4 regions of the Pseudomonas sp. 1 genome follow, and region 2 is predicted to be linked to each of the others. Evidence: riboswitches for the same ligand, from Rfam matches in the RefSeq annotation. Region 2 holds a riboswitch; each other region holds the start of a gene.

Region 1 (7,427 bases), on a different contig from region 2:
CGAAGGCAAAAAGATTATCGACCGTCGCCGCCAGTTCGAACGCGCCTTTATAGCCGTGGCGCTTGACCCCGTCGATCCATTTCGGATTCGCCGCCCGGGAACGGATCACCCGGTTCAGCTCTTCTTTCAGGGTGCGAATCTTCGGCAGATCCGGCTGACTGTGATCGCCGTGATAACTGGCCGCCGCTTCACCGCGCAGGCTTTCCACGGCAGCGAGCATGCCGCCCTGAAACTGGTAATAGTCGTTGGAATCGAGCAGGTCATGCTCGCGGTTGTCCTGGTTTTGCAGCACGGCCTGTACCTGGCTCAGACGCTGGACGAACCGTTCGCGGGCGGCGGTGCCTTCGTCAGAACCGCCGTAAGCGTAGGCGCCCCAGCTCAGGTAGACCTCGGCCAGATCCTCGCGGGTTTGCCAGAGGCGACCATCGATGGCGCCCTGCACACCCGCGCCATAAGCACCGGGTTTGGCACCGAAAATCCGCCAGCCAGCCTGACGACGCGCAGCGTCCTCATCCAGACCCGACTGCCGCAACGCCTCGCGCTCGGCACGCACTTTGGCGGCCAACGGGTTGAGATCGTCCGGTTCGTCCAGTTCCGCCACGGCTTGAACGGCGGCGTCGAACAGGCGGATCAGGTTGGCGAACGCGTCGCGGAAAAATCCGGAGACCCGCAGCGTGACATCGACCCGAGGCCGGTCGAGCAGGCTCAGCGGCAGAATCTCGAAATCATCGACCCGCTGACTGCCCGTGGCCCAAACCGGTCGCACGCCCATCAGCGCCATGGCCTGGGCGATGTCATCGCCGCCGGTGCGCATGGTGGCGGTACCCCAGACCGACAGGCCGAGTTGGCGCAGGTGGTCGCCGTGGTCCTGCAGGTGTCGTTCGAGAATCAGGGTTGCCGACTGGAAACCGATTCGCCACGCAGTGGTGGTCGGCAGGTTGCGCACGTCCACCGAATAGAAATTGCGCCCGGTCGGCAGCACATCAAGACGACCGCGACTCGGCGCACCACTCGGGCCGGCCGGGACGAAACGGCCGCTCAGGGCATCAAGCAAGCCATGCATTTCGGCCGGGCCGCAGGCATCGAGGCGCGGGGCAACGACTTCACGAAGATGGTCGATGATTACGCCGACTTCAGACCAGTGAGGACCCTGTGGGAGCGAGCTTGCTCGCGATTGCGGTGTGTCAGTCCCGGAAGTGTTGCCTTCGCGAGCAAGCTCGCTCCCACAGGAATCGCTCACAGCGTGCGTGATCAACTCCGTTGCGAACAGCTCAAGGCGTTCGCGGGTATCCCCTGCGGTGCGCCACACTTCTCCGCTGACCGCCTGCAACTCGTCGGGACGCAGGCCATTCCAGGGTTCGGCAAGTGCGCAATCCAGCGGATCAAACCCCAACTGAAACGCCTTGGCCAACGCCCGCAACAGACTCGATTGCGCCCCTTTGCCATCGCCACGCGGAATCCGCAGCAACGCGAGCAAAGTATCGATACGCAAACGTCCGGTCGGCGACTCGCCAAAAATGTGCAGCCCATTGCGGATCTGCGATTCCTTCAAGTCACACAGATACGTATCCAGACGCGGCAGCCAGATCGCCGCATCGGCATCGCTGTCGAGGGCTTCGTCGAGTTGCAGTTCGCGGTCAATCTGCGTGTCACGCACCAGTTGCAGAATGTCGCGCTGCAACTCACGGGCGCGGCGCGGGTCGAGCAGTTGAGCTTCGTAATACTCGTCGGCCAACAGCTCCAGATTGCGCAACGGACCGTAGGTTTCAGCGCGGGTCAGCGGCGGCATCAAATGGTCGATGATCACCGCCTGGGTGCGACGTTTGGCCTGGGCGCCTTCGCCCGGATCGTTGACGATAAACGGATAGATGTTCGGCAGCGGCCCGAGCAGCGCGTCCGGCCAGCAGTTATCCGACAGGCCGACGCCTTTGCCGGGCAACCATTCGAGATTGCCGTGCTTGCCGACGTGAATCACGCCGTGGGCGCCGTAGGTCTGGCGCAGCCAGAAATAGAACGCGAGGTACGCGTGCGGCGGCACCAGATCCGGGTCGTGATACACCGCGCTCTGATCGACCTGATAACCCCGTGCCGGCTGAATGCCGACGAAAGTCAGACCAAAACGCAGGCCGGCGATCATCATCCGCCCGTCGCGGCACATCGGATCGTTCTGCGGCGAACCCCAACGCTCCAGTACCGCCGCGCGATTGGCTTCAGGCAGCGCGTTGAACATCGCCAGATAATCGTTCATCGCCAGGCTTTGCTGGCATGGACGCTGATCGAGGGTGTCAAGGTCATTACTGACGCCGCCGAGCAATAGCCGGATCAGTTCAGTGCCGCTTTCCGGCAGTTCAGCCGGCAGCGGATAACCCTCGACCTGCAACGCGCGCAGGATATTCAGCGCGGCGGCCGGCGTGTCGAGGCCGACGCCGTTGCCGATGCGCCCGTCCCGGGTCGGGTAGTTGGCGAGGATCAGGGCGATGCGTTTTTCAGCGTTCGGCACCCGCGCCAGTTCAACCCAGCGGCGCGCCAGTTCGGCCACAAAATCCATGCGCTCGGGCTGCGCCCGATAACACACCACATCGGACTGACTGCGCTCGCTGCGCCACGCCAGGTCCTTGAAGCTGATCGGCCGACTGATGATCCGGCCGTCGAGCTCCGGCAAGGCAATGTGCATCGCCAGGTCCCGCGGTCCAAGGCCCTGCTCGCTCTCGCGCCAACCGGGCTCATTGTCCTGGGCGCAGATCGCCTGGAGCACCGGAATGTTTCGACGGAATGGCCGCAGATGCGGCGCTTCGGGACTGGACTGAGCGAAACCGGTGGTGTTCAGGATCACCGAAGCGTCAACCTCATCCAGCCAGTCCTCGACCACCGAGAGGCAGCCGGGTTCTTTCAGACTGGCCACGGCGATCGGCAGCGGATTGAGTCCGGCCGCCTGGAGCCGTTGGCAGAAAACGTCGATAAATGCCGTGTTCGCCGCTTGCAAATGCGAGCGATAAAACAGCACCGCCGCTACCGGATGACCGGGCCGCCAATCGGCTTGCCAGTCACTCAGTGCGGCGGTGTTTTTGTTCGGGTGGTAAATCCCCGTGCGCGGCAGCGTCTGCGGCTCGCCCCACATGTAATCCCGCGCCAGCCAGCGGTTGGCCAGACAGCGGAAGAAGTCCAGCGCATTGCCCATGCCGCCCTGACGCAAGAATTGCCAGAGTCGGTCACGATCTTCGGCACCGACGGTGCTCAGGTCGCTGAGTTCCGGGTCGGGCCGGTCATCGCCCGGCACCAGAATCACCTGCACGCCACGCTCGGACAATTCCACCAGCCGCTCGACGCCATAACGCCAATAAGCGATGCCGCCGTGCAGCGAGATCAGAATCACCTTCGCGTGGCGCAGCACCTCATCGACGTACAGGTCAACCGATGCATGGTTCTGCACCTGCATCGGGTTGGCCAGGCGTACGCTCGGGTAATCCGCGGGCAGTTGCTGCGCCGCTTCGGCGAGCAGCGCGAGGCTGGAATCGCCGCTGCACAGGATCACCAGCTCGGCGGGGGTTTGTCCAAGGTCGGCAATGTTGTCATCCGACACGAAACCGCCGGGCTGAGTCCTGAGCAGGTGCATGGCTTAAACGCTGAGCGCGGCGCGCAGTTGCGCTTCGAGCTGGGCAGCGTCCAGTTCCTGACCGATCAATACCAGACGGGTGATACGCGCTTCATCGGCGCTCCACTGGCGGTCGAAGTGCTTGTCAAAACGCGTGCCCACGCCCTGGATCAGCAGACGCATCGGCTTGTTCGGGATGGCCGCGAAACCTTTGACCCGCAGGATGCCATGCTGGACCACCAGTTGCGTCAGCGCATCGAGCAGCAGACTTTCGTCGGCTTGCGGCAGTTCGATGGAGATCGAGTCGAAGGCGTCGTGATCGTGGTCATCGTGATCGTCATCGCCTTCACCGTGGTGGTGATCGTGGTGGCTGTGGCGGCTGTCGATGTGTTCTTCGGAACCGGCGCCCAGGCCGATCAGCACGTCCAGCGGCAGACGGCCGTTGCTGGCTTCGATGATTTTTACTGCCGGCGGCAGTTCTTCGGCGACTTCCAGACGTACGCGCGCGAGATCTTCAGGGCTGGTCTGGTCGGCCTTGTTGAGGATGACGAGGTCGGCGCTGGCCAGTTGATCGGCGAACAGTTCGTGCAGCGGGGATTCGTGATCCAGGTTCGGATCGAGTTTGCGCTGGGCGTCGACCTGATCCGGAAACGCGGCGAAGGTGCCGGCGGCCACGGCCGGGCTGTCGACCACGGTGATCACCGCGTCCACGGTGCAGGCGCTGCGGATTTCCGGCCACTGGAAGGCTTGTACCAGCGGCTTTGGCAGGGCCAGACCCGAGGTTTCGATCAGGATGTGGTCGAGGTCGCCGCGACGGGCCACCAGTTCACGCATCACCGGGAAGAACTCTTCCTGAACCGTGCAGCACAGGCAGCCGTTGGCCAGTTCGTAGACGCGGCCGGTGGCTTCTTCTTCGGTGCAGCCGATGGTGCATTGCTTGAGGATTTCACCGTCGATGCCCAACTCGCCAAACTCGTTGACGATCACCGCGATGCGACGGCCCTGGGCGTTGTCGAGCATGTGTCGCAGCAAGGTGGTTTTGCCCGAGCCGAGGAAGCCAGTGACGATGGTGACGGGGAGTTTGGCCAGTGTTTTCATCGGATGCCCTTTGGCAAGGTGGCGGGCATACGGGACGAGACCGGCAGCGCGGGTGCGTGCCTGGAGAGTTCGCCACCGGATCACCCCGCCCGGTTGAAAGTGAGAATCTGTGACGAGGCAGGTCTCCTGGCTGACGGTGTTCGGGCCTTGGCCCGGTATTCGCTGCGCCTTCCCGCTGGCTCTGGATTGAGTTGGCAGTGGCGTGGCAGCGAACAGCACCGTTCACAGTTGCGGGGGCAGCCGCGGCTTGGACCGCGTTCCCTTCTTAGCTTCGGCGTGGGCCGAAGAACCTCGAAAGCGCAAGGCTACGCATGCGCGCAAGGCGGGTCAACGTCTGCGGCAATTTCGTTATATGGACATCGTTCTTTAATATTTTGATCGAAAACAGTTCTCAGTTAAAAAATTAGTTGTAAGTTATCTCTTACATATCATCTAGCCACCAACTATCCCATCACGACGTTCGACCTTGAAATAGAGCGCTCGAACTCTCAAATTACATATCTTTACAAAAACCGAATTGATAAATTAAAACAAGATATGAAACATGAAGATTCAAAAGGACGCTGCACTCTACAAGAAAGGAATTCTTGCATGCCTGATTACTATCAGTATTCAACGCTTTTTATTCCTGCCCATCCTGCTTACGCGCCTGCAATATGAGCGCCGACAATGCATTGCGGCAATCTGATGGCACCGTATTGCAGGAACTGTCCCAACTACTGCGTAATTGCCACTACGCGCACAGTTATCAATATCCGGCGATCCAGGTCGGGTTGTTGGGGCACGATGTGTCTCAGGCGTTCAACGCGACCTGGGAGCATTTGCACCCCGATACCTACCTGAGCGTGGAGAACGGCATACGCCAACGGCGCATCTGCAAGTTCGAATATCGCCAACGTGAGCGCCAATGGACAACGCTGCAAGACTGCCATTTCTTTCAAGCCCAGGCCCACAACCCGCTGCTGGGCGGCGTCCAGCGCACCTACAGCCGCAGCGAGTCAACGTTTATCGAGTCTCCGGTCCTGCAAACCGTGCTCGCTGCCGACCTGGCGCTGATGGATCTGGCAGTCGGCCCGCGCGACTGGCTGGTGACCTGTCACCAGTTCCGCATCCTTTGCGACCGGCGTAATGCCGGCCTCGCCACACCCGAGGGCCGCCATCGCGATGGACACGATTTTGTCTTTCAACATCTGATTCAACGCCAGGGCGTCATTGGCGGTGAAAGTCGGATATTCAATGAAAGTGGCGACTGTGTATTCAAAGCAACTTTGACGGATTACATGGAAACAGCCGTATTGAATGACCGAATACTTCTGCACGAAGTTTCCCCACTGCAAACATCAAGCATTAATTCGAATCGCGGCAGCCGCGACATGTTGATAATCGATTTCGACCTGGCGGACTACTAATGAACTCTTTGACGCATGCACTTTCAGCCAGCCCACCCGGCGCACATGACTTTATTATTGAGCAATTCCAACAAGCCTGTGCTCGACGAGTTTCAACGTTGTCGTTGACCGCCAACGAAAACATATTGTCCGAGACGGCGCGCACGCTCGGACAGAACCGTTTTTACGAGCGTTATTTATTCAACGCGCAAGCCATCGACGGACAACGCTATGCCGCCCAATTCAACGGCATGCACGTTGAGCACTTCCCGGAAGTCGAAGCCTTGAAGACGCTGGCAACCCAGGCTGTGCAGGCAATGTTCAACGCTCCATTCGTCGAGTACCGGGTGCTGTCCGGCGTGCACTGTACGTTGAGCGTGCTGAGCGCGCTGACCGAGCCGGGCGATGCCATTCTGTCGCTTGCGCCGGAAAGCGGCGGGCATTTTGCGACCGGGCCACTGGTGCAGAAAATCGGCAGGCGCAGCGCATTTTTCACGCTGACGGCGGACGGACAGATCGATCTCGAAGCAGTCGATCAGACACTTCAGGCACTCGGTACAGGGCCGGCAGCCGTGCTGTTCGATCACGGCCTGACCACTCGGGCAATCGCAATCGAGCCATTGCGTACGTTGCTGGACCGCCGTGGGTTGGAGCGGACACTGATTATTTACGATGCCTCGCACACCCTGGGCCTGATCGCCGGACAGGCCTTTCCCAACCCGCTTGACGAAGGCGCGGATATTCTTCAAGGCAATACCCACAAATCCCTGGCAGGTCCGCACCGGGCACTGATCGTCTGCCGAAGCGCCGACCTGGCCTGGCGAATCGAACAGACGCTCAGCAGCGGTCTGGTCTCTTCGCCCAACCTGCCCGGCCTGCTGCAATTGTTCGTCACCCTGGTGGAAACCCGGCACTACGGACAGGCCTATGCCCAGCGCATGTGCGCCAACACCCGCCAACTACATGATGCCCTGAAAGGCTTGCCGGGCTGGACGCTACACCCCACCGACACGCACTTGCTCTTGCTTGAAGGCCCCCTGGCGCGGCAAGCGGCGCAGGAACTCAATGAACTGGGCATCCGGGTCAACAACAAACAAGTCCATGGACGCGATTGCCTGCGCTTCGGCCTTCAGGAAATCACTCGCCTGGGGATCAGCAGCGAGGACCTGGATGCCTTGGCCCACATAATCCGCAATGTCTTGAGCGGCGGTGCGAACGGCGTGGATCGGATCCGTCTGTCGCACATTTGCCAGCGCCTGAACCGAATCCATTACAGCTTCGACCCGGAGGTTTGCCGATGAAAGCAAGCGCCTGCCTGATCATAGGCAACATCCGCGAAGGTGAGTACG
Region 2 (7,427 bases):
CTTGGCACATCGTTCAGCGTTACTCCCGAGCGCGACTCGGTGAGGTTGCGGGTCATGTCGGCCTGCAGGCTCCATTGCTCGTTGAGCGCCAGTCTGGCGTCCGCTTCGAAACCGCGCATCTGCACCCGGCCCTGGCCGTTGACCCACTGGATGTCGTCGAGGGTGATCAGGTCGTCGATCTTGCGTTTGAACAGGGTGACGCTGGCGCTGAACTCGCGGTCGAGCAGCAGGCCTTTGTAATCCAGACCGAGTTCGGCGTTGCGGCTTTTCTCCGGTTTCAGATTACGGTTGCCCAACTCATCACCGGGCTCGTTGACGAACAATTGCTCGGCGTTCGGCAGTTTGTAGGCCGTGCCGTACTGGCCGCGCAGGGCCCAGTTTTCGTTCAGGTCATACAGCGAAGTGAGCATGCCGACCGTGGCGCTGTCGCCACCGCCCATGGCTTCGTGACGAATGCCGATGCTCGGGTGCCAGTCGGGCAGGGCGTCAATCTGCGGGCGCAATTGGGTATACAGCGCATGGGCTTCGGCCTTGTCGTTGTCGATGATCAGCACATCGTCCTGACCTTTGAACCACTGGTTGTCCGTGCCGAACACCAGTACGTGCCCGCCGGGCAATTGCGCCTTGCCTTCGGCCTGCACGCCCCAGTCGGTGAAGCCCCAGTAGTCGTTGTGATTGATGGTTCGGGTGCCGCCATTGGCGGTGTTGTTGATGCGCGTGTACCGGGTGTCCCAGTCGTTGATATGACCTTTGACGAAGTAGCTCAGGCGCTCGTTGAGAGTCTGTTCGAAGGTCGCCGTGGCGATCTGCTGGACGCGGTCGTTGGTGGTCTTGTGGTTGTCCACCGGGCGGGCGAAATCGAGGTTGGCGTCGGCGTATTGGTAGAACAGCTCCAGTCGTTTGTCATCGCCGAAGGACTGAATCGCCTTGCCGCCGAACGTTGTGACTTCATAGGCGCGTTTCTTTTCGGAGACGTTTTTCAGGTCGCGATTACGAAACGGCTGATAGCCGTCCGAGACGTTATGGCTGACATAGGCCAGCAAGCCCAGATCGCCAAAACCGTTGCTGAAAATGTTCTCGGCCCGCGCATCACCGGTGGTGCCGCCGAAGGTGTCCAGGCCCATGTTCACTTCACCGGAGGCTTTGCGGCTGTGCGGGCTGCGGGTGACGATGTTGATCACGCCCGACACCGCTTGCGTACCGAACAACAGGCTTTGCCCACCCTTCAGCACTTCGATGCGTTCGATGGCATTGGCCGGCAAAGTGTCGAGGTACAAACCGCCGTACAGGCGATTGTTCAGACGCACGCCGTCGAGCAGGATCAGCGTGTCGTCGTTGCGCCCGCCCAGCAGAGAATAAGTGCCGTAGTCGAACGGGCCGTTTTTCGGCGCGACGTACAGACCGGGAATGAACATCTGCATCACGCGGCTGACATCGGCGCTGGGGCCCGCGCGCTCAATCTGCTCACGGGTGACAATCTCGACCTTGCTGCCGAACTGCGCCATGTCGGCCACCGTGGTGGACTCCACGGACGGCGCGGAAACGATTTGCTGATGGAGTTCGAGCGGCGTGTCATCCGCCAGCAACAGGGGGCTGAACAGACAGCCGAACAACAGGGATGGAGCCGGAGTGTTGAAAGGTTTGATCATCGTCTTCTCGAAAGGATCTTCGCAGAAGAGCATGCAAGAGAAGGCATCGCGCACACGCCGACACCGGCCCATGCCCGCCCACCGCAGGAGTTTGCCAAAAGCATTTCAGGCCGGTCTCCGGGCTCGCGCGTCTGGACGCTTTCACCTTCCCATGGCCGTCTGGCCACAGTGGTGTGTCGAAAGCATCACGCGCCTACCGTTGCGGGGGCAGCACCGGACTTGTTCGAAAAGAACGTACCGGTTTCCCGTTTCACCCCATGCACGGCGGCATGGGACACCTGAAACAGGGCGGCATCTGAACATTCGGGTGGGCGTGCGTCAACCTGGACGGTCGATGGATGACGTTGAAGGCGGTTTTGCAGGCTTGATCCGATTCATACGAAATCCAGCAACAGTGTTTGTCCAACCCGCCGATATTTCCTCGCCACCCCAACCCTTAGCATCGTCTCCAACCCGTGAACAAACACGGTCCTCAACGAGACGGTGAACATCATGAGCTTCAAGAAAATCGCGCTGGTTTTAATGCTTGGCAGTTTCGGTGCACACGCTTACGCCGATAACACGGACGCGGCGAATATCCCGGTCGAGACCTACAGTTCTTCGACAAATCTGGATATCGAGCACGTCATCTCCATTACCGAACCGGCCAACGAATGCGCCCCGGTGCCGGTGCAGATGACCTACGAAGATTCCCATGGCGAGCGCCACGTTCTGCAATATCAGGTGATGGGCACTGGCTGTTCCAGTTGAGTCAGGTGCAGAGGATGGAGGGTCGACACTCCATACTTGCCACGCTCAAACCGCTTTCGCTCCAACCACGTCTTCATCCGATGCCAGTAACTGCGGGATCGACTGCTTCAGAAACTCAACCCAGGTCTTGATCTTCGCATCGACGAACTTGCGCGACGGATAGATCGCAAACAGGTTCAACTCCTCCAGCCGGTATTCCGGCAGCACCCGCACCAGTGTTCCCGCCCTCAGGCCATCCACGGCCGATGCGATCGGCTGAATGCCGATGCCCATGCCTTTTCCGATCGCGATGGTCATGCCGTCGGCGGTGTTGATGTGAAAGGGCGACACGGGAATGGTGATGGTTTCCATGCCTTCGGGCCCTTCGAAAGTCCAGTTCTCCACCGGCATTACCGTGTTGACGATGCGCAGACACTCGTGCTCGCAAAGCTCACCCGGTGTTTGCGGCAATCCGCGTTTTGCCACGTAGGCGGGCGAGGCGCAGAGGATGCTGTAGGTGATGCCCAGACGTTGCGCGACGAAGCCGGAATCCGGCAGGTCGCGGGCCAGCACGATGGACATGTCGAAGCCTTCTTCGAGCAGGTCCGGGACGCGGTTGGTCAGGGTCAGGTCGAACATCACCGTGGGGTGAATTTCCCGATAGCGGGCGATGGCGTCGATCACGTAGTGGTTGCCGATGGCCGACATGGTGTGAATTTTCAAGCGGCCAACGGGCAAGGTCTGGGCGGTGCCGGCTTCTTCGTCGGCTTCGCGCACGTCATCGAGGATTTTTTCGCAGCGCTCCAGATAACGCATGCCGGCCTCGGTCAGGGCCAGACGCCGGGTGGTGCGGTTGATAAGCCGGGTGTGCAGACGCGCTTCGAGGGCGGAGATGGCTTTGGAGACGTTGGTGGTGTTGGTGTCCAGCAACTCGGCCGCGGCAGTGAAGCTGCCGCTTTGGGCGACGGCGATGAAGAAACGCATGCTCTGGAAAACGTCCATCGGTGTCGTCTCAACAGGCAGGTGGAAAGAATATAGGGGCGACCTCACAGTAGACCGCCCCTTCGCCATGGTCACTTTTTGCGGGGAATGAAACCGGGTACGCCCGTCTCGACCACCGAGTTGAAGCGGATTCGCGTCGTGATCTCTTCCCTGATCTCGCGCATCGCCCGGTGCGGCAACGTCGCGATATCGAAGTTTTCCTGAATCCGGCTCGGGTTCGCCGAGGTCGTCAGGAACGCCGTTCCCCGCTGCACCGCCCAGGCAAGGGCCACTTGCGCCGGGGTTTTTTGTACGTGCCGGGCGATCCCGGTGAGCACCGAATCCTCAAGCACATTCGGCTCCATGCCATGGCCCAGCGGGGCGAAGGCGAGCAGGATGATGCCGTGTTCCTTGCAGAACTCCAGCATCTCCCACTCGGGCAGGTACGGATGGGATTCGATCTGCACCACCGCTGGTTTGATCCGTGCGGCGGCGACGATGTTCTTCAGCGCGGCGAGGGTGATGTCGGAAAGCCCGATGGACTTGCAGCGACCGTCATCCACCAGCGCTTCGAGGGCACGCCAGGTGTCGATCAAACGGGTTTCGCCATCGTAGATCACGTGCCCGAACACATCCCGTGGGTCCTGATCGTCGCCGGGCTGGAAGGCGAACGGCGTGTGGATCAGATAGCAGTCGAGATAGTTGACCTGCAGCCGCTGGCAACTGGCTTCGAACGCCGGTTTGACCCGCTCGGGGCGGTGGTTGGTGTTCCACAGTTTGGTGGTGACAAACACGTCTTCGCGACGGATCTGGCCCGCCGCAAACACCTGCGCAAAGGCTTCGCCAATCTGCGTTTCGTTGCGATAGCGCTCGGCGCAGTCGAAGTGGCGAAAGCCCACTTCCAGCGCGCATTTGACTGCTTCGGTAGTGGTGCTCAAGTCGCGAAACAGCGTGCCAAACCCCACGGCCGGCATCGAACCAGCACCGTTGTTCAACGCTATGCGGGTGTCGCGAAGTTCATCGTGAAAGGCTTCGTAAGTCATGTCGTGTCTCCGGTATCTGCCGTTATAGAAGGGATGAGGTCTTGCGGGCGGCGAGTTTCTGATCAAGCACACCCACCGAGTTGCCACCCAGCGCCACGAACAGGCGCACCGAGTCGAGATAACGCGCGGTCTTCACTTGAATCTGTCCGAGCAAGGCTTGCTGATAGGCGCGTTCGGCTTCCAGCACCTGCAGCAGGCTGTTTTCGCCCTGGGCGTAGGCCTGGCGATTGAGGCGCAGGCTCGCGTCGGCGGCGCGCAGGGCATCGTCCTGCGCCAGGTTTTGCTCGGCGCCGTGGTTGAGCGCCTGCAAGGTGTCCGCAACCTGGCCGAAGGACTGAATCACCGTTTGTTGATAGCGGGCGAGCGACGCGTTGTAGCCTTCGACTGCGCCTTCGCGCTCAGCCTTGAGCGTGCCGCCGTTGAAGACCGGCGCCGTGAGCCCGGCGGCAAATCCCCAGAGCGCGGCGCCGCCATTGCCTGAGGCAGCTTGCATCAGCGAGGCCGACAGCTCGACATGCGGGTACAGATTGGCCGTCGCGACACCCACCGCCGCGCTGGCGAAGTGCAGTTCGGATTCGGCTTGCAGGATGTCCGGCCGGGTGTGGGCCATGGTCGACGGCAGGCTGACCGGAATGTTCGACGGCAGGGCGAACTCGTCGAGACTGAAGTCCGGCGCAATCCAGTCTGCCGGACCTTTGCCGGCCAGAATCGACAACGCATGACGCGCTGCATCGCGCTGCTGGGCGAGGGGCGGCAGCAACGTGCGATCCTGAGCAAGGCGGGTTTCGGCCAGCGACACGTCGATTTGCGTGGTGCTGCCGCTTGCCTGGGCTCGGCGCACCAGATCGAGGTTTTTCGCGTCGTTGGCCAGCAGGGTTTCCACGGCGTTGATCTGCGCGTTGGCCGAGGCCAGCAGCAAAGCCTGGCTGGCGACATCACCGGTCAACGTCAGCCAGGCTGCTTCGTAGCGATGCTTTTGCAGATCGGTCAGCGCTTGCTGCTGTTCGATCGTGCGTTTGTTGCCGCCAAAAACGTCCAGATCGAACACGACCCGTGGCCCGATCCCGTAGAAATTGGAAACCACCGGTTGCGGCCCGTTGTGCGTACGCTGGCGACCGGCAGAGGCGCCGAAATCGACCTGCGGATAAAGCACACCTTCCGCCGCCGCGACCGAAGCAGCGGCCTGGCGAATAGTCGCGTCAGCGGCGGCCAGTTCGAGATTGCCGTCGATGGCGCGACGCACAACCTGATCGAGTTTTGGTGAACGAAACGCCGACCACCAATCGCCGTCGAGTCGCTGGCCCATCGTGAAATGCTGTTCGGCAGCTTGATCGTAATGCAGCGACGGGCTCTCGGCAGGCCGTTGAAAATCTGGGCCGACGGTGCAAGCGGACAACATCACCAGCATCGCCAGCGGTGAGAGGCGCATAGAAGCTTTCATGGTTCAGACTCCACGTCATCAGTTGGCCGCAACGGGCTTGCGCAGGAACATCACCAGCGGACTCACCACGAGCATCGCCAGCATCAGAATCTTGAATTGGCCCATCACCGCGACGAACGCCGCCTGATGGGTGACCAGATGGTTGAGACCTTCGAGCGCCGGCAACGACGTCGGCATGGCCAGGCGATAAGGCGTGAGCTGACTGACCAGCGCCGAGTGCATCGCCTGGGTGTTGTTGAAGAAAAAGATCTGCACCACGGCCACGCCGAGGGTGCTGCCGTAGACCCGCATCAGATTGAAGAAACCGGTGGCTTCCGGGCGCAGCTTGGGGTCGATGGTGCTGAACGCGGTCTTGCTGAGTGCCGGCATCAGAATGCCCAGCCCCACGCCCTGGATGAACCCGGTGACGGCCACCGGCGTCCAGTCCATCAGCGGCGAATAACCGAGCATCAGCCAGTTGGCGTACACCACAAGCGCGATGCCGGCGGCGACAAACAGTCGCGCGTCAATCCATGCCGGCGCTCGCATCATCAACAGAAACGCACCCACCAGCCCGATGCCACGGGGAACGGTCAGCAACCCGGTGGTGTCCGGCGGATAGCCGAGGATTTCATCGAGCATCGGAGAGGTCAGCGCCATGGTCGACAGCAACACGAAACCCAGGGCGAAGAACATCACGGTCGACAACATGAAGTTGCGGTCGCCGAACAAACCCTTGCTGAGAAAGTGGGTCTTGCGGGTCAGCGCATGGACGACGAACAGGTACAGGCCGAGGGCGCTGGCGAGCGCTTCGATCCAGATTTCCGGCGAGTCGAACCAGTCCAGCCGTTCGCCGCGATCAAGCAGCATCTGCAGGCCGATCATGCCGACCGTGAAGCTGGCGAAACCGAAGAAATCAAATGCTGGGCGCGAGTCTGCTTTCTTCTCGGCGAGCAGCAACGACACCACTATCAGGATGTACGCGGTCAGCGGCAGGCTGAGGTAGAACATCGGGCGCCAGTCGAAATACTCGCAGATCACGCCGCCGATGCTCGGGCCGCTGACGATGCCGAACAGCACCAGCGCGGTCCATTTCGGGCCGAACGCCGGGCGGTGTTCAGCAGGCAGTGACTCCATAGCGATAGCCATCGACAACGGCGCAATCACGCCGCTGGCCAGGCCTTGCAGAATGCGTGCGGCGATGAACTCCAGCGGCGCGCCGGCCAGCGTGCCGAGCCACAGACCGAGGGCGAACAGCACCAGCGCTGTCTGATAAACCCGCTTCAACCCAAAGCGTCCGGCGAGCCATTGCGCGACCGGCATCGTGATCGCGCTCGCGGCCAGATAAGCGGTGAAAATCCATCCGGCCTGATCGTCGGTCATCGACAGACTGCCCTGAATCAACCGCAGCGCGGCGTTCGGCAACGGCAGGTTGGCTGACTGCATATAGGTGGCGAGCAGGGCGACAAACCGCAGTGCCCGCGCATCGGCTGTTGAGCTGTTCATCACGAATTACCCGCAGACAACAACGACTTGAGCGGATGCCACCATGGCGTGCGGTGCCCGGTATCAACCTTGACCGTGGCGCTGGTGCCGGAGAACAGC
Region 3 (7,427 bases), on a different contig from region 2:
CGTGCATGCCGGCTGGTGGGGACGCCAGTACAACCTGTGCTCCCCGGATCTGGCCGAACGCGCCCAGGCAGTCGACTGCCTGAGCGCCGCTGTGGATTTTTCCCGTGAGGCGGGTGCCACCAGCGTCACCTTCCACCCCGGCTATAAGGATCAGCTGGAAAATAGCGTGTTGCTGGACAACCTGATCGACGCGATCAATCAGGTCAGCACACGCTGCAACACCGATGGCATTGCCCTGTGCCTGGAAAACATGGGCGGACAGCGACCGAAATTTCCGGTATTCACGGTCGAGGAACACCTGCGCTTCCACCAGGAAACCGGATGCTTCGTGACCATCGACGTGACGCACCTGTGTTCGCTGCTGCCGTATGGCGAAAGCCTGTTCGAAGCCATCGCCGGTCTGGCGCCGATCACTCGGCACCTGCACATTGCCGATCTCAACGATACGCACCACCAGCATCTGCCGATCGGCGAAGGCAACCTGCGCCTGAGCGATGTGCTCAATCGTTTCGCGGTCAACGGCTATCGCGGGGTCGCGGTGGTGGAAGAGTTCATTCCGCGCTTCTCCACCGAGTACTACCTGGAGAAGGCCCTGGCCTACAAGAAAGGGGTCGAGGAACTGCTCGCCGGCACGCGGCAAAGCACCCATGCCGGTTGATTCCGCGCTGGCAAAACCGGCGTCGCACAACGAGATTGCGACCGGCATTCGCGATGCGCTGCCGTTCGTGTTCTCGCTGTTGCTGACTTTCACCCTGATCGGCATGCTCGGGCGCCGCCATGGCCTGGACTTGCCGGCCATGGTGGTGTTCAGCGGCACGGTGATGGCCTCGCCATTGCAACTGACGCTGCTGGAAACGCCCGCGCATCTGCTGAACGCCTTTGGTGTGCTGGTCTCTGCGCTGAGCATCAACCTGCGCTTTCTGGTTTTCACGCTGAGCCTGAAATCCAGCCTTGAAGGGCCGATCAAGGCGTTCGTTCCGGCACTGGCGGTAATGGCCAATGCTGCATTCACGCTTATGTCGATCCGCAAGGAACAGCAGCCGATCAGTCGAGCGTACGCCAACACCGTGTGCTTTTTGCTGTATGCCGCCGCCCTGCTCGGCACCATCGCCGGCTATTGCTTTGCGAGCCTGGCCGACAACGCCGTGATGGATCACGTCAGCGTGGTGATCGCCGTCTTCATCAGCGCCTCGCTTGGCAAGATGGCCCGCGAGCGTCACAGCTTCCACGCGCAATGGATCGCCGGCCTGGCCACCGCCGCCAGCTTGCTGTGGCTGGGCGAAGTGAGCCTGCTGCTGGTCCTGGCAGTCACAGTCCTGACGAGTTATGTCTATGACCGAACCTAGTACTTTCTGGTTGTATGTGCTGATCTGCGCACTGGTGTCCGCGATTTGCCGGCTGCTGCCGCTGGCGGTCGATGTCGAGCGGCTGTCCGGCGGTGCCCGCAGCTTCATCGGTCGCCTCGGCAAGTACACGTCGGTGGCGATGCTGGTCAGCCTGCTGGCGGGGTCACTCCTTCCACTGACCAAGCAGCACGCCGCTGCAATGCAGTGGATTGTGCCGGTAACGCTGGCCTGGCTGCTGAGCCTGACGCCAATCAAGTCCTACTACGCGTTTTTGATCGCCTTGGCGGTGTACGTGGCACTCGCGACGCTTTAGCGCCGTCGATTGACGCGAATCCCCCGCCCATGGTCTCCTACACAACTTGTTACGGGTGCCCTTCACAGGGTGAAACGGGAAACCGGTGAATCATGTGCTTTACTCTAAAGCCATGTCAGTCCGGTGCTGCCCCCGCAACGGTAAGCGAGCGAAGCGTCAGATCCACTGTGCCGATGGCATGGGAAGGTGACGCTTGCAGGTCGGCCTGACGCCAGCCCCTCGTGAGCCCGGAGACCGGCCCGCAACACACAGTGCGCATCCTGCGTTACTGAACATAACAAACCCGCGGTGGGCGGGCGCTGTTCGAACCTCTGCGTGCCTGACTCGCAGGGATTTTCATGCGCTCTGTTCACCCGCTGACACTCCAGAGGGAAGCGCCATGTCGATCATCAGCAGCACCGGCAGCAATTCGGACAAGATCTCCAGCACCACTACCCTGAGCCAACGCCTGACCGCCGCCGTCTGCGCGTCGATCCTGGGTGCGTGCCTCGTGTATTTCGCCGGTTTCTCACACATCGAAGCGGTACACAACGCCGCCCACGATACCCGTCACAGCGCCGCGTTCCCGTGCCACTGAGACCTGACGACATGATCAAGCGTATTGCGCAGACCGCAGGTTTCACCGGCCTTCTGGCCGCCCTGCTCCTGACGTTGCTGCAAAGCTTCTGGGTTTCGCCACTGATTCTGCAGGCCGAAACCTTCGAGAAAGCCGAACCGGTGGTCGAGGTTCACGAACACGCCGCCGGCACCGCCGCCCACACTCACGATGCCGAAGCCTGGGAGCCGGAAGACGGCTGGCAGCGCGTGCTGTCCACAACCGGCGGCAATCTGGTGGTTGCCGTGGGCTTTGCCCTGATGCTGGCGGGCTTGTACACCCTGCGGGCGCCGACCAAGACTTCCCAAGGTTTGCTCTGGGGCCTGGCCGGTTACGCGACCTTCGTGCTCGCCCCGACCATGGGTCTGCCGCCCGAGCTGCCGGGCACCGCCGCTGCCGACCTGGCCTCGCGTCAGATGTGGTGGATCGGCACTGCCGCCTCCACCGCTGTCGGTCTGGCCTTGATCGCGTTCAGCCGCAGCTGGCTGATGAAGATCCTCGGCGTAGCGATCCTTGCCGTGCCGCATGTGATCGGCGCGCCGCAACCGCAAGTGCATTCGATGCTCGCACCGGAAGCTCTGGAAGCGCAGTTCAAAATCGCTTCGCAGTTGACCAACGTCGCGTTCTGGCTGGCCCTGGGCCTGATCAGCGCCTGGTTGTTCCGCCGCAAAAGCGAAGGCCAGTACCACGCATGACCGATGACAGCGCAGCGCCGACCTTCGTGGTCGGCCTGGGCTGCCAGCGCGGCTGCCCGGCCAGCACGCTGCGCGCATTGCTTGATCAGGCGCTACAGGCGCATCGAATTGATCTTGAGAAGGTCAAGGCGCTGGCCAGCATCGACCTCAAGCGCGATGAACCCGGCCTGCAGGAACTCGCCGCACAACTGGCGCTGCCGTTGCTGTATTTCAGCAGCGAAGAGCTGGCCTGTTATCAGCAACGCTTGAGTCATCATTCACAAATCGCCTTCGAACGCACCGGTTGCTACGGCGTGGCGGAAAGTGCCGCCCTGGCACTCGCCGAACAGTTGATCAGTGGCCCGGCAAAACTGCTGATTTCCCGGCAAAAGTACGCGCAGGCAACTCTGGCATTGGCCGGCGCTGCGTAAATTCCCGATAATTCCTGCTTTCGATCATGAGCATTCTTCATCTGAAGGGCTTGTGAAGCACTGCACTGCCCTTTTCTACAGGATCCAGCGATGACCGTTTACTTCATCGGCGCCGGCCCCGGCGACCCGGAATTGATCACCGTCAAAGGCCAGCGGCTGATCCGCAGTTGCCCGGTGATCATCTACGCAGGTTCGCTGGTGCCGACGGCGGTGCTGGAGGGTCATTGCGCTGAAACCGTGGTCAACAGCGCCGAGCTGCACCTGGAACAGATCATCGACCTGATCAAGACCGCCCACGCCAGGGGCCAGGACGTCGCACGAGTACATTCGGGCGATCCGAGTCTGTATGGCGCCATTGGCGAGCAGATCCGTTATTTGCGCGAGCTGGATATTCCGTTCGAGATCATTCCCGGCGTGACCGCCACGGCTGCGTGCGCCGCGCTGCTGGGCGCTGAACTGACCCTGCCGGACATCTCACAAAGCGTGATTCTGACCCGTTACGCGGACAAGACAGCGATGCCCGCCGGTGAAGAACTCGGCAATCTGGCGCAGCACGGGGCGACCATGGCGATTCATCTGGGGGTCAATCACCTGGAGAAGATTCTGGCTGAGTTGCTCCCGCATTACGGCGCGGACTGCCCGATCGCGGTGATTCACCGGGCGACGTGGCCGGATCAGGATTGGGTGGTCGGGACGCTGGAGGACATTGCCGCGAAGGTGGCGGCGAAGGGGTTTCGGCGTACGGCGTTGATTCTGGTTGGGCGGGTGTTGGGTAGCGATCACTTTGGTGAGTCATCGCTGTATCGCGCGGGACATGCGCACCTTTATCGACCATGAATGCGACGCGGAGCGTCCCAGGCTGCATTCCAACGCAGAGCGTGGGAACGATCAAATTTCACGCAAAAAAAACGGCGCTCACGGGGCGCCGTTTTTCATGCCGCAGCGAACGCCTTAGTAGTAGGCGTTTTCTTTCTGCGTGTGGTCGGTCACGTCGCGAACGCCCTTGAGCTCCGGAATGCGCTCGAGCAAGGTGCGCTCGATGCCTTCCTTCAGGGTCACGTCCGCCTGGCCGCAGCCTTGGCAACCGCCGCCGAACTGCAATACGGCAATGCCGTCTTCAACCACATCGATCAGGCTGACCTGACCGCCGTGGCTCGCCAGCCCCGGGTTGATTTCGGTTTGCAGGTAGTAGTTGATGCGCTCGTTGATCGGGCTGTCGGCGTTGACCATCGGGACTTTGGCGTTTGGAGCCTTGATGGTCAGCTGGCCGCCCATGCGGTCGGTGGCGTAGTCGACTACAGCATCATCGAGAAACGCTTCGCTGAACGAGTCAATGTAAGCGGTGAAGCTTTTCAGCCCCAGCGCCGTGTCTTCAGGTTTTTCTTCGCCCGGCTTGCAGTAGGCAATACACGTTTCGGCGTATTGGGTGCCAGGCTGGGTGATGAAAACGCGGATGCCGATGCCCGGAGTGTTCTGCTTGGAGAGCAGATCGGCCAGGTAATCATGGGCGGCGTCGGTAATGGTAATAGCGGTCATGGAGACTCCTCGCAGGCTTGAGGCGGAGTTTACGCCAATCGGCGCGCGGCACAAAGTCCTAGTATTTACGTAGGAATAGTTCGCAAATCGGCTAAGCGCCGCGTTCGCCGTCGATCCGAGCTTTAAGCCACTGATAACTGCGCTTTTCCACCCATTCGTAGCTCAGCCACGAACCGATTCCGATGGCCAGTGCGCAGGCGCCAAACATCAAATACGGGTTGATCCCATAGCGCCGGGCCAGATACCCGCCGGCCGACAGCACCAGCACGTGCATCAGGTACACCGAGTACGAACAGTCGCCCAGCAATTTGAGCAACCTGTTGCGCTCGACATGTCGCTCCAGCGCAATGCTGGCCATGATCAGCACGGCACTGGGCACGCCCCAATTGAGCAATCGGGGTTCCGGTGGCAGGTGATAGATCGCCAGCAACGCCGCGCCGATCCCCAGTAACGGCAGCCAGAGCGCCGGCCCGATCCAGCCGCGGCGGTAAAGCATGCCGAGGCCGATCCCCAGCAGGAACTCATAAACGATGTCCGAGCGATAAAACTCGCTGACCCAGCCAAACCCGGTCCAGGCCTGGCACACCGCAAACAGCAGCGCCGCGACCACCAGCAAGCGCACTTGCAGCCGGAACAACAGCGCCCAGGCGAACAACACGTAGAACAGCATTTCGTAATTCAGGGTCCAGCCGACGTTCAGGGTCGGGTAGATCCCGTAGCCACCGGGGTTTTCGGTCGGGATAAACAGCAGCGACAACAGCAAATGGCTCCAGTCCACTGTCTGATCCGGCAGCAATGGCCGGGCGAACACCACCAGCAACGCCATCAGGACGGTGTAGAGCCAATACGCCGGCACAATCCGAAACAGTCGATACAGCAGAAACCGCGTCGGCGGCAACGCCTTGCCTTCGGTGGACAGGAAAATCACCAGCCCGCTGATCACGAAAAAGATATCGACGCCCACCGCGCCCTTGTCGATGAACAGCTGCCCTATCGGCCCGCGCGCCTTGAAGTCGAAGAAAATCTGCATGAAGTGATGGCAGACCACTGCCCACGCGGCGAGCGCTCGCAGGGCCTGCACTGAAATCAACATCGATGGCGCTCCCGATTCCGTACATCACAGGATTGGGACAACCGCCATCGTTCAAACGATCAAAGATTCTCGTACCGGTTCATATCCAGCACGCCCTCTTCCACCGGATCGGTTTCGTGGATGTACTGGCTCAAATCATGGAAATAGAACCAGAACTGCGGATGGCTGCGGCGGATGCCCCAGCGTTCGACGATTTTCTCGAACTGCGTCGCGTCCTTTGCACTTTCCATGGCGTCGACAAATGCCGGCACCTGATCAGCCGGGATGTTGAACATGAAGTTCGGGTAGCTGCTGAGCACACCCGGATAGATCGTCAGCGTATCCAGCCCCGGTTGATAGCGCAGCGATTCACCGAGCAGGAACGCCACGTTGCTGTGGGCGCGGTTGCGCATCAGGCTGTAGACCTCGCGTTTGCCGCTGCGGGTTTCAACCCGGAGCATGGTCGCTTCCGGCAATTGATCGATCACTTTCAAGCCAGCCGCCGGGCGTGAAGTCAGGCGGCTCAGCGCCTGTTCGGCGTTTTGCAGGGCCGGGTCGATGTTCGGACGCGAGCAATAGGCGTCTTCGCAGCGGTTGATCGGATCCGGATGCGCGTTGAGGTCGCCATAGCGCGCCAGCAATTGCATGGCGAAATCGTGTTTCGGATCTTTCTCGTCGAGCTTCAGCGCGGTCGGCTTGTCGTCATCGATGGCTTCGTAATCGAGCCACATCTTGAACTGGCCGCTGCTCTGGTACCAATCGTCGAGGTAGCCCTCGCGAGAATCGGCGGGCATCAGACGCAGGAAGTTCTGCTCGGCGCCGTTGCGGATCAGGTCGAAATACAAGCGGGTTTGCGCCTGATGGGAGACATTGCCGAACACATCGAAGTTCACCGCCAACTGGTAATAGGTGCGCTCCAGCAGCGGATAGTCGAACAGCCACATCGTCTGCGGCACTTCGCCGATCAGGCCCTTGGTCACCGAGGCGCTGTCGAAGTGACGGAAGATGCTGAGCAAGGCGTTGTCGTTGCCGGCCCACAGGGTCGACCAGCTCGGCGCCGGCAGGTCGGCGTAGCTGTCACGGCGCAGGGCTTCGTATTTGTTTCGCTTGTTGCGGTAGTTGTGCCACAGGCTCAGCACGCTGCCGACATCGTCGTTCTGCCCCGGCATGGCCAGCAACGGCGTGGCCTGGCCGCGATAGTTCGGGTCGGTGATGTACAGGTCGTGTTCCGGCGCCTGGAACAGCGCCCAGAAGTTGTCGCGGATCACGTCGGTTGCGATCTGCCCGCGGCATACCGGGCCGCGAATGAATGTACGCACGAAGTATTCGGCGTTATCGAGCATGAACTGATAGCGCGCCTGCGCCGGAATCGCCTCAAAGGTCGCGAACGGGTTGGCCCGGCTCTGCGGTCCGTAGCCCGGCAAGGCATTGACCTGCCAGTGGCCGTTGTAGAACAGGCT
Region 4 (7,427 bases), on a different contig from region 2:
ACCACCGGTTTTCCGGTGCGCTGCTCCAGCCAGTCGAGGCCCGGTTGCAGCAAGGCGATGTCGCCGCGAAAACGGTTGATGATGAAGCCCTTGACTCGCGCCTGCTCGCTCGGCGACAGCAGTTCCAGCGTGCCCACCAGATGGGCAAACACGCCGCCACGATTAATGTCGGCGATCAACAGCACCGGACAGTCCACCGCTTCGGCGAAGCCCATGTTGGCGATGTCGCCGGCGCGCAGATTGATCTCTGCCGGCGAGCCTGCGCCTTCGACCATCACCAGCGCATACGCGGTGCTCAAGCGCTCATGGGAAGCGAGCACGGCCTGCATGGCGATGGCTTTGTAGTCGTGATAGGCGACGGCGTTCATGCTGGTGACCGCACGGCCGTGGATGATGACCTGGGCACCAGTGTCGCTGTTGGGCTTGAGCAGCACCGGGTTCATGTCGGTGTGCGGTTCGAGAAACGCCGCCTGGGCCTGCACCGCTTGCGCGCGGCCGATCTCGCCGCCGTCGGCAGTCACCGCGCTGTTGAGCGCCATGTTCTGCGGTTTGAACGGCACCACGGCAACGCCCTGACGGGTCGCCCAGCGGCACAGTGCCGTCACCAGCGTGCTTTTGCCGGCATCGGAGGTGGTGCCCTGCACCATCAATGTGGTCATGCGGTTTTTTCCTTTGAGCAATGCTTGGCGAATGCTTGCAGGGCTTGCTCAAGGCGCGCCTCGTCCGCGGCATCGGCGGGCAACCCGAATCGCAGGCTGCTGTTGTGCGCGAACAGGCGCAAAAGAATGCCGCGTCGAGCCATGAATTCATTCAGCGCGGCGGCCTGTTCGGTGATCAGCCACTGAAACAGCGCGCAGCCGCCTTGCGGTTTGAAGCCATAACGTTCGAGCAGCGCAGCCAGCCGCTCGCTGGCCTCGTCGCTGCGAATGCGCTGACGCGTATGGCCTTCGGTGTCGCGCAGACAGGCCTGCCCCAGCACACGAGTCGGCCCGCTGACTGCCCAGGGCCCGACCTGTTCGGCCAGCAACCGGAGCAACTTGCGCTCGGCCAGCACGAACCCCAGCCGCACACCGGCCAGACCAAAAAACTTGCCGAACGAGCGCAGCACGATCAACCCCACTTGATGCGCATGGGGGGCGAGACTCAGCTGCGGTGTGTTGTCCATGAACGCTTCGTCGACCACCAGCCAGCCACCGCGCTGGGCCAGCCGCGCATGCCAGTCGAGCAAACGCGCCGGGGTCAGATTCAGGCCTGTCGGATTGTTCGGATTGACGACTACCAGGACGTCGAGACTGTCGAGAAAGAAATCGACTTCCTGCTCCAGCACCTCACGCACGATGTAACCACTGCGCCGCCAGGCTTCGGCATGCTCGGCATAACATGGCGACAGCACGCCGACCTTGCCGGCCCGGCGCAATCGCGGCAACAACTGAATGGCCATCTGTGAACCGGCCACCGGTAGCAAACTGTTGGCCCCATAGTAATCGCAGGCAGCCTGCTCCAGACCGTCATCGTTCTCCGGCAAACGTGCCCAGGCTCGCAGCGGAATCTCCGGGACCGGAAACGGCCACGGCGCCAGGCCTGTGGACAGGTCGAGCCAGTCTTCTTCCGCGATACCGTATTCGAGCGCCGCCCTGCGCAACCGGCCACCGTGCTCAAGCATAGAATTCAGCCCCCACGCAGAGAATCAGCAGCCATAACCATACCCCGCGCCGGACCAATTGCCAGCCGCGATCAATGGAATCGGCATCCGCCGGCGCGCCCTCGCCCAGTTGCGGACGCTCGTGCAGCTCGCCGTGGTAGATCGCCGGGCCACCCAGCTCGACGCCCAAGGCACCTGCGCCGGCAGCCATCACCGGGCCGGCGTTCGGGCTGTCCCATTTCGGCGCCTGAGTGCGCCAGCATTTCAACGCGAGTCGGGTATTGCCCAGCAGCGCGTAGGTCAACGCCACCAGCCGCGCAGGAATGTAGTTGAGGATGTCGTCGATTTTTGCCGCCGCCCAGCCGAATCGCTCGAAGCGCTCGTTGCGATAGCCCCACATCGCATCAAGTGTATTGCTCAGACGATAAAGCACCACGCCCGGCGCACCGGCCACGACAAACCAGAACAGCGCGGCGAACACCGCATCGCTACCGTTTTCCAGTACCGATTCGGTGGCGGCCCGGGCGACGGCGGTGCTGTCCAGCTCATCGGTCTGTCGACTGACCAGATAACCCACACGCTTGCGCGCCTCCTCCAGATCATCGCTGCGCAGGGCCTTGGCGACCGGCTCGACGTGCTCACCCAGGCTGCGCATGCCGAGGGCGCAATACAGCGCAAGAATCTCGACGATCCAGCCCACATACGGCGCCCAGGACAACGCGGTGGCCAGCAGGGTCAGCGGCAACACCGCGATCACCCACGCGGTGACGCCATGGCTGCGCCAACCACGACCGGCGCTGTTGAAACGTTGCTCGATACGCCCGGCGAAATTGCCGAACGCCACCAGCGGATGCCAGCGCTTCGGCTCACCCAGCAGCGCATCCAGCGCAACTGCGGCGACACTCAACAACGCCACACTCATTGACTCACTCCCCAGAAATTTTCATACAGCAACTCATTGAGCGGACGCTCCTGCGCCCAACCTTCGAGTACCAGCATCGGCGCCGGATAGAATTCCTTGACCGGCCCCAGGCAAAGCACCGCCAGCGGCTTGGCCCCGGCCGGCAGTTTCAGCAGATCGGCCAGTGCCTGCGGCTCGAACAGCGACACCCAGCCCATGCCCAGGCCTTCGGCACGTGCGGCCAGCCACAGGTTCTGGATCGCGCAGGACAGCGACGCCATGTCCATTTCCGGCAGCGTACGGCGGCCAAAAATGTGTCGCTCGCGATCGTCCATCAACGCAGCCACCAGCACTTCGGCGCAGTCGCTGATGCCTTCGACCTTGAGCTTCATGAACTCGTCGCTGCGCTCGCCGAGGGCTTCGGCGGTGCGCACGCGTTCTTCTTCAACAAGGTTCTGGATCTGGCCACGCAAGGCGCGGTCGCTGATGCGGATGAAGCGCCACGGCTGCATCAGGCCGACGCTCGGTGCCTGATGTGCCGCCTCAAGCAATCGGCGCAACAGTTCCGGCTCGACCGTGCCACCGCTGAAGTGGCGCATGTCGCGGCGTTCGGCGATGGCGCGGTAGACCGCTTGGCGCTCGGCGTCAGTGAAGGCGTTGTCGGTCATGGCCCCATCGCTGGCAAGCCAGCTCCCACAACGGATTGCGTTTCTTCAGACATCACACCGCCCACTGTGGGAGCTGGCTTGCCAGCGATGGGGGCCTTATGGTCCGGCGCAAATAATATTGCGATAGCTGCAGGATTGGACGGGAAATAGAAATGCACGTACGAGGCGGTCATCCGCCCTTGCCTGTAAACCGCTTCCGCGCCGCGCCCGCCATTGGGGCTGTGGCCACGGGCGATTGGCGTCAGTTCGGTGGTGGTCAGGGAATGGTGATAGGTGTGGCCGCGCAACTGGCCTTCCGGCAAGTCGACTTCTTGCAGCGCCAGCGCGGCGAGGCGCTTTTGCATCACGGCGTCGCCACTCAGCAGGCCGACCAGATCAGCGCGGGTGCCTTCGACATCAGTCAGCGAGTCGAGCAGGTACAGCATGCCGCCACATTCGGCGAGCAGCGGTTTGCCGGCCGCATGGTGCGCGCGGATCGCTTTGAGCATGTCGGCGTTCTGCGACAAGGCAACGTGGTGCAATTCCGGATAGCCGCCGGGCAGGTACAAGCTGTCGGCGTCGGGCAATTGCCTATCGCGGATCGGCGAGAAGAAACTCAATTCGGCGCCCATCGCCCGAAGCAAGTCGAGACTGGCGCCGTAGGTAAAGGCGAAAGCTTCGTCGCGGGCGACAGCGATTCGCACGCCTTCGAGCAGCCTTTCAGTCTTGCCGATTTCAGGCGCGGCGAATTCCACGGCCGGTGGCAGCGCTACCTCGCAAGTGCCGGCCAGCGCTTCGGCGGCAGCGTCGAGGCGCACGTCCAGGTCATTGAGTTCGCTGGCCTGCACCAGACCGAGATGGCGGCTCGGCAGTTCGATCCCGGTTTCCCGGGACAACGCGCCGTACCAGCGCAGGCCTTCGGTGAGGCTGCCTTCGAGCAACTGCGCATGACGCACGGTGCCGACACGGTTGGCCAGCACGCCGGCGAACGGCAAGTCCGGCTGATAGCGCGCCAGCCCCAGGGCCAATGCGCCGAAGGTCTGGGCCATCGCGGTGCCGTCGATCACGCCGAGTACCGGCACGCCGAAATGCCGGGCCAGATCGGCGCTCGACGGCGTGCCGTCGAACAAGCCCATCACGCCCTCAATCAGAATCAGATCGGCTTCGGCGGCGGCTTCCCACAACAGGCGTCGACTTTCCTGCTCGCCGACCATCCACATGTCCAGTTGATAGACCGGCGCACCGCTGGCGCGCTCGAGGATCATCGGGTCGAGAAAGTCCGGGCCGCATTTGAACACGCGAACCTTGCGCCCCTGATTGCGATGCAAACGGGCCAGCGCGGCGGTGACGGTGGTCTTGCCCTGACCGGAAGCCGGCGCGGCGATCAGGACCGCCGGGCAGTGACGTGGTTGATTCAAAGTTCGACGCCTTTCTGCGCTTTGATGCCGGCCTGGAAGGCGTGCTTGATCATGCCCATTTCGGTGACGGTGTCGCCCATCTCGAGCATTTCCGGTTTGGCGGCGCGACCGGTGACGATCACATGCTGCATCGGCGGACGGGCCTGCAGATCGCTGAGCACCTGATCCAGATCGAGGTAACCGTGCTTGAGGGCGATGTTCAGTTCATCGAGCACCACCAGACCGATCGACGGATCACGCAGCAGCTCGCGGGAGACTGCCCAGGCCGCTTCGGCGGCGGCGATGTCACGCTGACGGTCCTGTGTTTCCCAGGTGAAGCCCTCGCCCATTACATGGAAGCGCACTTGCTCGGGGAAACGACGAAAGAAAAGCTCTTCGCCAGTACTGTTGCGGCCCTTGATGAACTGCACCACACCACACTGCATGCCGTGGCCCATGGCGCGGGCGAGCATGCCGAACGCCGAGCTGCTTTTGCCTTTGCCATTGCCGGTCAGCACCAGCACCAGGCCGCATTCGTCCGGCGAATTGGCGATGCGCTCGTCGATCACGGCTTTTTTGCGCTGCATGCGCGCCAGGTGGCGCTCGTCGCGTTCGGGGGAATCAGTCATGGGGGAGCTCTCCGTTGAGGCTGGATAACGGCGGGCAGGCACAAGAATAGACGGCAACAAGCCTGGCATCGCCCACCGTGATGCCGCTGGATGGATCAGGCCGGTCTCCGGGCTCATGAGCGGCTTGCGCCTGGCTGCGCGCCTTCCCGCTTTTACGCAGTGGCATCAGACGCAGCTTTTACTCATTTACCGTTGCGGGGGCAGCGCCGGGATCGTGAGGGTTCATCACTTGGAGACCCGCCTCACCGGCTTCCCTGTTTCACTCTGTCGACATGCGCCACAGAGCACCTGAAACAAGCCGCGAAGGTTAGAGGGTTGGGGGTGGAGCGTCAATTGAAGAGGGTCTCGCACGGCGAATAACTGCCGCTGATCAATTAACTGACGCCAATCTTGTGCCACACTGTCAGCAGTGATATCAAAGAGCCATGCTTTTTGACTGCAGAGAGCACATCACAATAACAAGGGAGAGCACCATGCAAGGCATGATCATCAGCAATCCGCGGCTGGAATTCCTGCGCCCGGTGCTGGAACGCTGGTTTGACTGTATCGACCGCTACAACGCCGTGCGCGGCGACAATGACACTCCTTATTGGCACGACGAAAAAGCCAACCTCGGCCTGCTGTCCGCCGCTGCCTGGATGGCCGAATTGGTGACCTTGAGCGACACCGCCACCCGCAAACAAAACGAAGAAGGCGAGCGCAATGCCCGCGCCGACCTGTTCATTGCTGGCGCCGAAGATCGCGCCTTCATCCAGGCCACCCAACGCTGGCCGCGCGTCACCAACCTGAATCTGACGCAGGCTTTGGTGGATATCACCAGCGACGCCAGGCGCATCAGCTACGCCAGCGACCTGAAACTCGGCTGCCTGTTCGTCGCCCCGCAAAAAGCCCAGCACAGCGCCAGCCCGGAAGAGTTGCAGGACATGGTCGACGACCTGCAAAAGGAACACACCTGCGCCGTCGCCTGGTACTTTCCCTACGCCTACCGCAAATTGCGCAGCGAAGCCGGCAACTATCACCCCGGCATTGCCGTGCTTTTCAAGGAAGCCCGCGGCTGAGGGTTGAACCATCGGGCTTGTGCGCTTCTCTATGACTAAGAATGCATTCATAGGGAAGATCAGCAATGCGCAAGCCCCAGCTCGTTTTCGTCATCGTGCTCGCCGGAGGGCTCGCCGCCTGTGGGGAATCCTCCAGCCTGCAAGTCTCCGACGGCACTGGCCCGTCACCGAAACTGCCCGAACCGAACAAGACCCTGATTCCGACGGTGAACATCGCCCCGGCCATCGGCTGGCCAGCCGGCGCGAAACCGACGGCAGCGGCAGGTACTCAGGTGGCAGCCTTCGCCGAAAATCTCGATCATCCGCGTTGGCTGTATGTACTGCCCAATGGCGACGTGCTGGTGGCGGAAACCAACGCTCCGCCGAAACCGGACGACAGCAAGGGCATTCGCGGCTGGGTGATGAAAAAAGTCATGGGCCGCGCGGGTGCCGGTGTCCCCAGCCCGAACCGCATCACCCTGCTGCGCGATGCCGATCATGATGGCGTGGCCGAGACCCGCACGGTGTTCCTGCAAAACCTCAACTCGCCGTTCGGCATGACTCTGGTCGGCAACGATCTGTACGTGGCCGACACCGATCGCCTGTTGCGCTTCAACTACGAGCCCGGCGCGACCGAAATCAAGAGCCAGCCGATCAAGGTCGTGGACTTGCCGGGCGGCACGCTCAACCACCACTGGACCAAGAACGTCATCGCCAGCAAGGATGGCAGCAAGCTGTACGTCACCGTCGGCTCGAACAGCAACGTCGGTGAAAACGGCCTCGATCAGGAAGAAGGTCGTGCGGCGATCTGGGAAGTGGACCGCGCCACTGGCAATCACCGGATCTTTGCCTCGGGCATCCGTAATCCCAACGGCCTGGCCTGGGAGCCACAAACCGGCGCGCTGTGGACAGCCGTCAACGAGCGCGACGAAATCGGCAGCGATCTGGTGCCGGACTACATCACTTCGGTCAAGGACGGTGGTTTCTATGGGTGGCCGTTCAGCTACTACGGCCAGCACATCGACGTGCGCGTGGAACCACAGCGGCCGGACATGGTGGCCAAGGCCATCGCCCCCGACTACGCCGTCGGCCCGCACACCGCATCACTGGGCCTGACCTTCGCCGAAGGCAATCGCCTGCCGGCGCAGTTCAAGGAAGGCGCATTCATCGGTCA

What was found. A riboswitch is a leader RNA that binds a small molecule or an ion and turns the genes downstream of it on or off. The one in region 2 is predicted to bind cobalamin.
Region 1: another riboswitch for cobalamin. It lies ahead of cobW (cobalamin biosynthesis protein CobW); the one in region 2 lies ahead of AC1MDC_RS14280 (TonB-dependent receptor plug domain-containing protein).
Region 3: another riboswitch for cobalamin. It lies ahead of AC1MDC_RS01235 (CbtB domain-containing protein); the one in region 2 lies ahead of AC1MDC_RS14280 (TonB-dependent receptor plug domain-containing protein).
Region 4: another riboswitch for cobalamin. It lies ahead of cobO (cob(I)yrinic acid a,c-diamide adenosyltransferase); the one in region 2 lies ahead of AC1MDC_RS14280 (TonB-dependent receptor plug domain-containing protein).

What each region holds. Positions count from the first base shown of each region.
Region 1 is NZ_JBWXMQ010000001.1:267,659-275,085, forward strand. It holds gene cobN (cobaltochelatase subunit CobN) at 1-3,613, opposite strand, end outside; gene cobW (cobalamin biosynthesis protein CobW) at 3,617-4,690, opposite strand; cobalamin riboswitch at 4,790-4,999, opposite strand; gene AC1MDC_RS01205 (2OG-Fe dioxygenase family protein) at 5,347-6,099, shown strand; gene AC1MDC_RS01210 (hypothetical protein) at 6,099-7,379, shown strand; gene AC1MDC_RS01215 (ATP-grasp domain-containing protein) at 7,376-7,427, shown strand, end outside.
Region 2 is NZ_JBWXMQ010000008.1:166,891-174,317, forward strand. It holds gene AC1MDC_RS14280 (TonB-dependent receptor plug domain-containing protein) at 1-1,649, opposite strand, end outside; cobalamin riboswitch at 1,741-1,946, opposite strand; gene AC1MDC_RS14285 (DUF2790 domain-containing protein) at 2,142-2,399, shown strand; gene AC1MDC_RS14290 (LysR family transcriptional regulator) at 2,445-3,380, opposite strand; gene AC1MDC_RS14295 (aldo/keto reductase) at 3,452-4,402, opposite strand; gene AC1MDC_RS14300 (efflux transporter outer membrane subunit) at 4,425-5,843, opposite strand; gene AC1MDC_RS14305 (DHA2 family efflux MFS transporter permease subunit) at 5,862-7,328, opposite strand; gene AC1MDC_RS14310 (HlyD family secretion protein) at 7,328-7,427, opposite strand, start outside.
Region 3 is NZ_JBWXMQ010000001.1:277,711-285,137, forward strand. It holds gene AC1MDC_RS01220 (sugar phosphate isomerase/epimerase family protein) at 1-658, shown strand, start outside; gene AC1MDC_RS01225 (AzlC family ABC transporter permease) at 648-1,346, shown strand; gene AC1MDC_RS01230 (hypothetical protein) at 1,333-1,659, shown strand; cobalamin riboswitch at 1,696-1,916, shown strand; gene AC1MDC_RS01235 (CbtB domain-containing protein) at 2,039-2,236, shown strand; gene AC1MDC_RS01240 (CbtA family protein) at 2,248-2,949, shown strand; gene AC1MDC_RS01245 (cobalamin biosynthesis protein) at 2,946-3,359, shown strand; gene cobM (precorrin-4 C(11)-methyltransferase) at 3,450-4,196, shown strand; gene nfuA (Fe-S biogenesis protein NfuA) at 4,311-4,895, opposite strand; gene AC1MDC_RS01260 (acyltransferase family protein) at 4,987-5,988, opposite strand; gene AC1MDC_RS01265 (fatty acid cis/trans isomerase) at 6,048-7,427, opposite strand, start outside.
Region 4 is NZ_JBWXMQ010000013.1:179,719-187,145, reverse strand. It holds gene AC1MDC_RS20355 (cobyric acid synthase) at 1-659, opposite strand, end outside; gene cobD (threonine-phosphate decarboxylase CobD) at 656-1,663, opposite strand; gene cbiB (adenosylcobinamide-phosphate synthase CbiB) at 1,656-2,564, opposite strand; gene bluB (5,6-dimethylbenzimidazole synthase) at 2,561-3,211, opposite strand; gene AC1MDC_RS20335 (cobyrinic acid a,c-diamide synthase CobB) at 3,208-4,608, opposite strand; gene cobO (cob(I)yrinic acid a,c-diamide adenosyltransferase) at 4,605-5,216, opposite strand; cobalamin riboswitch at 5,298-5,523, opposite strand; gene AC1MDC_RS20325 (hypothetical protein) at 5,690-6,274, shown strand; gene AC1MDC_RS20320 (PQQ-dependent sugar dehydrogenase) at 6,340-7,427, shown strand, end outside.